4 regions of the Enterobacter sp. 4974935 genome follow, and region 1 is predicted to be linked to each of the others. Evidence: predicted binding sites of a transcription regulator. Region 1 holds the regulator's gene; each other region holds the start of a gene.

Region 1 (2,205 bases):
GTTTGTCCATGTTAAAGCGCGTCGGATAGCGGTGATAGAGGATATCCTCAGCCAGCACCCGCAGGCGCGCCGCGACGGTCTGCGCGTTCCAGCGGATCACCGCTTCCGCATGGCTGCGCTCCACCAGCTTTTGCACCTCTTCCGGATTATGAAGGCTGACGGAAATATGCTCCTGCAAATCCAGCCCGACCTGGAAGGTACGCAGCAGCCGCTTATATTCATGATTTTTGTTGGCGGCAAGCATGTGCAACTGCTGATAGCACTGGCTGATCAGATCCACCACTTTTTGCTGGCGTGCCAGCAGCGGCGGCAGGGATTTTTCCGGGTCGGTATGTTGCGTGAGCAGGGTGTATTTTGCTTCGCAGTATTCAGCAAGCTGCACGTAGAGCAGGCTCAGGGATTCGCGAAGCGGCTGTTCCCGCCACAACCAGAACCAGAACCAGTTAAACAGCCCGTACCACAGCGTGCCGAGGGCGTAGATCAGCAATGGCTCCCACACCGGCATATTGCCCGCAAGGCTTAAGGTGAAGATGGCGGCAATCAGCGACGCGGGAAGCAGGCGGGCGTGCAGCGAGCTGATTTCAGCGGTTACGCCAAGCGTCATCGCCAGCACGGTCAGGATCAGCGGCAGAGGAATGTCGCGGGCCAGTAAGAGTTGCACGGCAAGGCTACAGCCGGCAAACAGGCAGCCGCCAATAATCAGGCGTTTGAAAAAGCGTTTATGCGGGGTGTCCAGACCGGCAATGTTGCAGCAGGCGGGCACGAGGGAAAACAGCAGGCCTTGCTGAAGATGTCCGAGGATCAGGCCCACGGCCACGGGAAGACACAACACCAGCGTTTGTCGCAGTGCGTAGTTAACTTCCGGGTGATAGATCAGCCTGCGCCACATAAGGAGTAGAGACAAAAACGGCGTGCCACCCTGCGGCGGCACGCCGTCTGACCGGAATTAACGGGTCCCGTAAACCACGATGGTTTTACCGTGGGCGGAGATCAGGTTTTGATCTTCCAACATCTTCAGGATACGGCCCACTGTTTCACGGGAGCAGCCGACGATCTGACCGATTTCCTGGCGGGTAATTTTAATTTGCATACCGTCAGGGTGGGTCATGGCGTCTGGCTGTTTCGCCAGGTTCAACAGCGTCTGCGCGATACGACCGGTCACGTCCAGGAAGGCGAGGTTACCCACCTTCTCAGAGGTCACTTGCAGACGGCGTGCCATCTGGGAAGAAAGACGCATCAGGATGTCAGGGTTGACCTGAATCAGCTGACGGAATTTCTTGTAAGAAATTTCAGCCACTTCACATGCTGTTTTTGCACGAACCCAGGCGCTACGTTCCTGGCCTTCTTCAAACAGGCCCAGTTCACCGATAAAATCGCCCTGGTTCAGATAAGAAAGGATCATCTCTTTCCCTTCTTCATCTTTGATCAGCACGGCCACCGAGCCTTTAACGATGTAATACAACGTTTCCGCTTTTTCACCCTGGTGAATCAGCGTGCTCTTTGATGGGTACTTATGAATGTGGCAATGAGACAAGAACCATTCGAGAGTCGGGTCTGTTTGCGGTTTGCCAAGCACCATGCGCTGTTATCCTCTGTTATAAGCTGTCACCAGAGTCATAAGATGCATCCGGACTCTGGGGTTGCAATCGAATTCTTACCCATACCTGGGAAGTCGGCTGTCGTAACGTTTCGCAGCCAGTAAAGTTTGATGTCCTCTGCATACATGTGTAACGTCAATGTATTACTGTAGCATCCAGAGTGTTTTAGCATAGCTTTCGCCGCGTGTCTCCTGGTGTCTCGCTTCAGCATGACGCAGGTCGCCTTCCGTTGCGAGAAATGTAACGTACACGTAATCTGTCATAAAAAATGCAACGTTGGAGTGAGTGAATATGCAAGCGCGTGTGAAATGGGTTGAAGGGTTAACGTTCCTGGGCGAGTCTGCTTCCGGGCACCAGGTTTTGATGGATGGCAACTCCGGCGATAAAGCTCCCAGCCCGATGGAAATGGTGCTGATGGCGGCTGGTGGATGCAGCGCGATCGACGTAGTGTCGATCCTGCAAAAAGGCCGTCATGACGTGACCGATTGTGAAGTGAAGCTGACGTCAGAACGTCGCGAAGAGGCGCCACGTCTGTTCACGCATATTAATCTGCACTTTATCGTCACCGGCAAAGAACTGAAGGATGCGGCGGTCTCGCGTGCGGTTG
Region 2 (2,205 bases), 4.0 Mb from region 1:
GCAAGCTGTTGTTTCGTCGCGCTGAGTTCGGCGACGATCTCTTCGCGCTCTGCCAGCTGATCGGCTTTCTGCTGAGCATGTTGGTAGCCGCAAATGAGCCAGCCAATCCCCACGCTCACCAGCGCAACTACCGCATAAACCAGGATTGAGATATCCACAATGCCCCCTGCATCCACGTGTAACCCGCACAAAATAGAATTGTGCTGTATGAACGTCCAGTTTGAAAGGGTTTTCCTGCGAGGCGTTACGCAAAAAAGAAAGGCCGAGCATGTCGGCCTTTTAGCACTGAAGAGAGAATTAGATCAGACGGCGCGCCGCTTCAACCACGATTTTCACCGCATGGCTTTCCGTCTGCTTCATGGTTTCAGCGTTCGGGATCTCCTGCTGGGTACGGTTGACGATAACGCCCGCCACCATACCGGCACGCAGACCCTGGCTTGCGCACATGGTCAGCAGCGTCGCAGATTCCATTTCGTAGTTCATGACGCCCATCGACTGCCACTCTTCCATGGAGCCTTTGAAACGGCTCACCACGCGACCAGAGAAGGTGTCGTAACGCTCCTGGCCCGGGTAGAAGGTATCGGAAGATGCAGTGACGCCCACGTGGGTGGTGGCGCCCACGGACTTCGCGGCTTCAACCAGCGCGGTGGTGCATTCGAAATCAGCCACTGCCGGGAATTCCATCGGTGCAAAGTGCAGGCTTGCCCCGTCCAGACGCACGGATGCGGTGGTAACCAGCACGTCGCCCACGTTGATGTGCGGCTGAATGGCGCCTGTGGTGCCAATGCGCAGGAAAGTACGAATGCCCAGCTGTGCCAGCTCTTCAACGGCGATAGAGGTAGACGGGCCACCGATACCGGTAGAGCACACGATCACCGCTTTACCGTCCAGCTCTGCGCGCCAGGTGGTGAATTCGCGATGCGCTGCCAGCTTAACCGGCTTATCCATCAGCGCGGCGATCTTTTCCACACGCTCAGGATCGCCAGGGACGATAGCAAGCGTAGCCCCTTGTAAATCGTTTTTAGTGAGGCCGAGATGAAAAACATCAGACTTAGACATAGGTGACTCCTCTGTGGGTCGGTTTGTCAGAAGAAGTAAAACGGTACTTTACAGAAGCAATGTGCATTATTTCGTGACACACCTCACCATGAATGAAAATGATTGCAGTTAATTTCCATAAAATGGTGATTCACATCACATTAACAAGTTATACCGCCGGGTGCTGCACAAAAGATAGACGCTATAAGGCACTGTGGGTTGTTAACCTGGTGTCTATATTTATCTTTGCGCTAATCCATTCATTGGTACGGAGAATGCCATGACTGAAAAAACCGGTTTTGCACCTGCTGCGGCCCCGCATGCTTCAACCATCGTCTCAACCCCTGAAGAGGCCATTACCGCAGGCGAGACCTCCATTCCCTCCCAGGGAGAGAACATGCCAGCGTACCACGCGCGGCCAAAATCCGCCGATGGCCCGCTGCCCATCGTGATCGTGGTGCAGGAAATATTTGGCGTTCATGAACATATTCGCGACCTCTGCCGCCGTCTGGCGCTGGAAGGTTACCTGGCCGTTGCGCCGGAACTGTATTTCCGTCAGGGCGATCCGAATGATTACAGCGACATCCCGACGCTGTTCAGCAACCTGGTCAACAAAGTGCCGGACGCGCAGGTGCTGGCCGATCTCGACCACGTTGCCAGCTGGGCAGCGCGCAACGGTGGCGACCCGCACCGTCTGATGGTGACCGGCTTCTGTTGGGGCGGACGCATTAGCTGGTTGTACGCCGCGCATAACCCGCAGCTAAAAGCGGCCGTGGCCTGGTACGGCAAGCTGGTGGGTGAAAAAACGCTGAATTCACCGAAGCAACCTGTTGATATTGCCACGGATTTAAATGCGCCTGTGTTGGGGCTCTATGGCGGTCAGGATACCGGGATCCCGCTTGATACGGTCGAGACCATGCGCCATGCGTTGCGCGCAGCAAACGCGAAGGCGGAAATTGTGGTGTATCCGGAAGCCGGGCACGCCTTTAATGCCGATTATCGTCCGAGCTATCATGCGGAATCGGCGAAAGATGGCTGGCAGCGGATGCTGACATGGTTTAGCCAGTACGGCGGGAAAAAAGCGTAAAAGCAAAAAGCCCGGTGGCGGCTACGCCTGACCGGGCCTACATTTCATCAAGCCTGACGCAAATTCTGCGCCGCCTGCAC
Region 3 (2,205 bases), 410 kb from region 1:
ATCTTAATTACAGACATGGTGAATCCTCTCGTTGATTCTTAAAGTTTTGCAAGCGCAAGGTGCGCTCTACCTGAAACCTTTTGCGGCCATGGCTAACGTGGTGTCGAGCATTCGGTTAGCAAAGCCCCATTCGTTATCACACCAGACCAGCGTCTTGATGAGGTGCGCACCACTGACTCGCGTCTGCGTGCCATCCACGATGGCGCTGTGCGGGTCGTGGTTAAAATCTACTGAGACCAACGGTAATTCCGTATAGTCAACTATACCATGAAATGCTCCCTGTGCCGCTTTTTGCAGCAACAGGTTGACTTCACAGGCTTTTACCGGCTTTTTCACCGTCACGCTAAGATCGATTGCGGTGACGTTTATCGTCGGGACGCGCACGGCAATCGCTTCGAAACGGTCGTTAAACTGCGGGAAAATACGCGTGATCCCGGCAGCCAGTTTCGTATCCACCGGAATGATGGACTGGCTCGCCGCGCGAGTGCGTCGTAAATCCGGATGGTAGGCGTCGATAACCTGCTGATCATGCATGGCGGAGTGAATCGTGGTCACGGTACCGGATTCAATGCCATACGCATCGTCTAACAGTTTAATGACCGGAATAATGCAGTTGGTGGTACAGGAGGCGTTGGAGACAATGCGGTGTTCAGCCTGCAGCTCGTGCTGGTTGACACCAAACACGACGGTGGCGTCGAGGTCGTGACTGCCGGGATGGGAGAACAGCACTTTTTTCGCGCCAGCATTCAGATGCGCTTCGCCATGTTCACGGTTACCGTACACGCCGGTACAGTCCAGCACCACATCCACACCCAGTTCGCGCCAGGGCAGCTCTTCAATACTGTTCTCATGCAGCACGCGGATGGCATCGTCACCGACGAACAGCTGTTCCCTTTCCTGGCGAACGTCCCAGGCAAAGCGACCGTGGCTGGTGTCATATTTCAACAAATGCGCCATGCCCGCAGCATCCGCCAGTTCATTGATTGCCACCACGGTGATTTCCGCACGACGCCCGGATTCATATAAAGCACGAACCACGTTGCGCCCGATGCGACCGAAGCCATTAATCGCTACGCGTACGGTCATAGATCTCCTGCAAAGCTATCCCTGAGTTTGAGGTGGCTGAAAGAGTAATCCAGCGACGCCCGAAGGGGAATCCTTGCTGTCACAAACTGCGATTGATTGGTCAATTGTCGAACATTTAATCGACTGAAACGCTTCAGCAAGAATAAGCGAATCGGGGAATAAAAGGAATCTCTGTCCAGATGAATAAGCGAGCTATATGACTTGCATCACATTTTCGGTGGAATAATTTACAGAGCAGTTACATGTCTGAGGAATCGTGCATACAAAAAAGCCGGGTGGCGCTAACGCTTACCCGGCCTACATTTTATGCCATTTGTAGGCCCGGTAAGCGTTAGCGCCACCGGGCAAAACGGCAATTACAGCAGTTCTTTCGCCTTAGCGACAACGTTCTCAACGGTGAAGCCAAACTCTTCAAACAGCTGTTCAGCCGGCGCAGACTCACCAAACGTGGTCATACCGACGATAGCGCCGTTCAGGCCAACGTATTTGAACCAGTAGTCAGCGATACCCGCTTCCACTGCCACGCGAGCGGAGACCGCTTTAGGCAGTACGGATTCGCGGTACGCGGCATCCTGCTTGTCGAACGCATCGGTAGACGGCATGGAAACCACGCGCGCTTTCACGCCTTCAGCAGTCAGTTTTTCCCATGCGGCAACGGCCAGTTCAACTTCAGAACCGGTCGCGATAAAGATCAGCTCAGGCTGGCCCGCGCAATCTTTCAGCACGTAACCACCGCGGGCGATGTTTGCCAGCTGCTCTGGGGTACGTTCCTGCTGCGCCAGGTTCTGACGGGAGAGGATCAGCGCAGTCGGGCCGTCCTGACGCTCAACGCCGTATTTCCACGCCACCGCAGATTCAACCTGGTCACATGGACGCCATGTGCTCATGTTCGGGGTCACGCGCAGGGAAGCCACCTGCTCTACCGGCTGGTGAGTTGGACCATCTTCGCCCAGACCGATGGAGTCGTGGGTGTAGACCATCACCTGACGCTGTTTCATCAGCGCGGCCATACGCACGGCGTTACGTGCATACTCTACGAACATCAGGAAGGTAGAGGTGTACGGCAGGAAACCACCGTGCAGAGCGATACCGTTGGCAATCGCAGTCATACCGAATTCA
Region 4 (2,205 bases), 3.5 Mb from region 1:
CGTGCTGCCGCCGCCCGCCAGCGGCAGGGAGTTGTAACAGCTCACCACGCCATAGCGACCTTTTGTGAAAATTTTATCATTTATCGGGCCATTGGAAATATGCGGCTTACTACACTCACAAATGTTTTTCGCCACGCTCATCAGCAGATCGTCAGGGGTGACGTCCGGGTCGTAAATAAAGGTCAGGTTCGGCGCGACCTGCTTCAGCTCTGCGTCCGCTCGCAAAATGGCACGCGTGACGGGCGTATCCGCCGGGCCGATATTGGCATGCATAAAGGCATCGGGCAGGGTTCTGTCCAGGTAACGCCAGAAACGTTTTATTCGGCTATCGATTTCATCCTGTGTTAGAATTTTAACATATGGGTTGAGTATCTCATCGAGCTGACCCAGATAGACTGGCATCGATGTGACGGACGGAACATGGTGATAAAGGATAGTGAGCAGTGAGAGGGCATCATCCAGATCTTTCGCCCCTTCCAGCTCCAGCCATTCTGAGCCGTTAGCCAGAAATTTAGCGTAGTCCGGCAGCACGTAGCGCGGTTTGTAAGGCGCATGACCTTCGAACATGTCGCAGATGTATCCCTCGTCCAGCGCGGCGCGGGCCGCCTCTGGCAGAGCGGGATAGAGCAGATTGTTCTCCGCTTCCAGCGCCAGAAAATGACGTTTTTGTTCCGGGGTTAACACCGGGCTGGTCACAATGTGCTGGCATCGTTGTTGCAGGGCGTCGGGCATGTTCAACTTCCTTGAGGGTTCTGCGGATGGTGAACGAATTGTAAGAAGCCAGCCTGCCGGGGCTTTTGATCCGACAGGGGGTATCGCTGCTTTTGTCGGCGGTTGACGCATGAAAGTTTGAAGAAGATCTCATTACAGTAATGCAAATTTGCACACAGTTTTCATTAACTGTGATGAATGTCGAAGTGTGGATGCGGGTGAATGTTAGAATACTCACAGACCCGCAAGGTAAAATTTATACGGCACTGCCGTTGGAGAATGTTATGACCGATTTAACTGCAAGCAGCCTGCGCGCGTTGAAACTGATGGACCTGACCACCCTGAATGATGACGACACCAATGAAAAAGTCATCGCCCTGTGCCATCAGGCAAAAACGCCAGTGGGTAATACCGCCGCCGTCTGTATCTACCCGCGTTTTATCCCGATTGCCCGCAAAACGCTGAAAGAACAGGGCACGCCGGACGTGCGCATTGCGACCGTGACTAACTTCCCGCACGGTAATGACGACATCGAGATCGCGCTGGCGGAAACCCGCGCGGCGATTGCGTACGGCGCAGACGAAGTTGACGTGGTATTCCCGTACCGCGCGCTGATCGCCGGCAACGAGCAGGTCGGTTTTGACCTGGTGAAAGCCTGTAAAGACGCGTGTGCGGCGGCAAACGTGCTGCTTAAAGTGATCATTGAAACCGGCGAGCTGAAAGAAGAGGCGCTGATTCGTAAGGCGTCTGAAATCTCCATCAAAGCGGGCGCGGATTTCATTAAAACCTCTACCGGTAAAGTGCCGGTCAACGCGACTCCGGAAAGCGCACGCATCATGATGGAAGTTATCCGTGATATGGGCGTGTCCAAAACCGTTGGCTTCAAACCGGCAGGCGGCGTGCGTACCGCAGAAGACGCGCAGCAGTTCCTGGCGATTGCCGACGAGCTGTTCGGCGCCGACTGGGCGGACTCCCGCCACTACCGCTTCGGCGCGTCCAGCCTGCTGGCCAGCCTGCTGAAAGCGCTGGGTCACGGTGACGGTAAGAGCGCAAGCAGCTACTAAGTTTGAATTGCCGGGTGGCGCTACGCTAACCCGGCCTACAGGATCGTAGGGCGGGTCAACATACCCGCCGCCATTCACCCGATTCCGCATGGAGGTTACCGTGTTTCTCGCACAAGAAATTATTCGTAAAAAACGTGATGGTCATGCATTAAGCGACGAAGAGATCCGCTTCTTTATCAACGGCATTCGTGATAACACCATCTCTGAAGGGCAGATTGCGGCTCTGGCGATGACCATTTTTTTCCACGATATGTCGATGCCTGAGCGCGTGTCCCTGACCATGGCGATGCGAGATTCAGGAACCGTTCTGGACTGGAAAAGCCTTAACCTCAACGGCCCGATTGTGGACAAACACTCCACCGGCGGCGTGGGCGACGTGACCTCCCTGATGCTTGGCCCGATGGTGGCAGCCTGCGGCGGTTACATCCCG

Evidence for each region. The regulator CRP, encoded in region 1, controls carbon source genes, mostly activating them, when cyclic AMP is high. The targets are predictions, from matches to a motif close to ATGTGANNNNNNTCACAT.
Region 2: the regulator CRP is predicted to act here: its motif matches at 1,183-1,200, upstream of udp (uridine phosphorylase).
Region 3: the regulator CRP is predicted to act here: its motif matches at 1,281-1,298, upstream of epd (erythrose-4-phosphate dehydrogenase).
Region 4: the regulator CRP is predicted to act here: its motif matches at 848-865, upstream of deoC (deoxyribose-phosphate aldolase).

The regions. Positions count from the first base shown of each region.
Region 1 is NZ_JBZWGT010000003.1:178,239-180,443, forward strand. It holds gene AC4OVS_RS01915 (YccS/YhfK family putative transporter) at 1-889, opposite strand, end outside; gene crp (cAMP-activated global transcriptional regulator CRP) at 947-1,579, opposite strand; gene AC4OVS_RS01925 (OsmC family protein) at 1,890-2,205, shown strand, end outside.
Region 2 is NZ_JBZWGT010000003.1:4,151,754-4,153,958, forward strand. It holds gene rmuC (DNA recombination protein RmuC) at 1-158, opposite strand, end outside; gene udp (uridine phosphorylase) at 298-1,059, opposite strand; gene AC4OVS_RS21085 (dienelactone hydrolase family protein) at 1,319-2,125, shown strand; gene metE (5-methyltetrahydropteroyltriglutamate--homocysteine S-methyltransferase) at 2,173-2,205, opposite strand, start outside.
Region 3 is NZ_JBZWGT010000003.1:588,209-590,413, reverse strand. It holds gene pgk (phosphoglycerate kinase) at 1-17, opposite strand, end outside; gene epd (erythrose-4-phosphate dehydrogenase) at 67-1,086, opposite strand; gene tkt (transketolase) at 1,443-2,205, opposite strand, start outside.
Region 4 is NZ_JBZWGT010000003.1:3,717,820-3,720,024, reverse strand. It holds gene AC4OVS_RS19030 (YjjI family glycine radical enzyme) at 1-732, opposite strand, end outside; gene deoC (deoxyribose-phosphate aldolase) at 996-1,775, shown strand; gene deoA (thymidine phosphorylase) at 1,876-2,205, shown strand, end outside.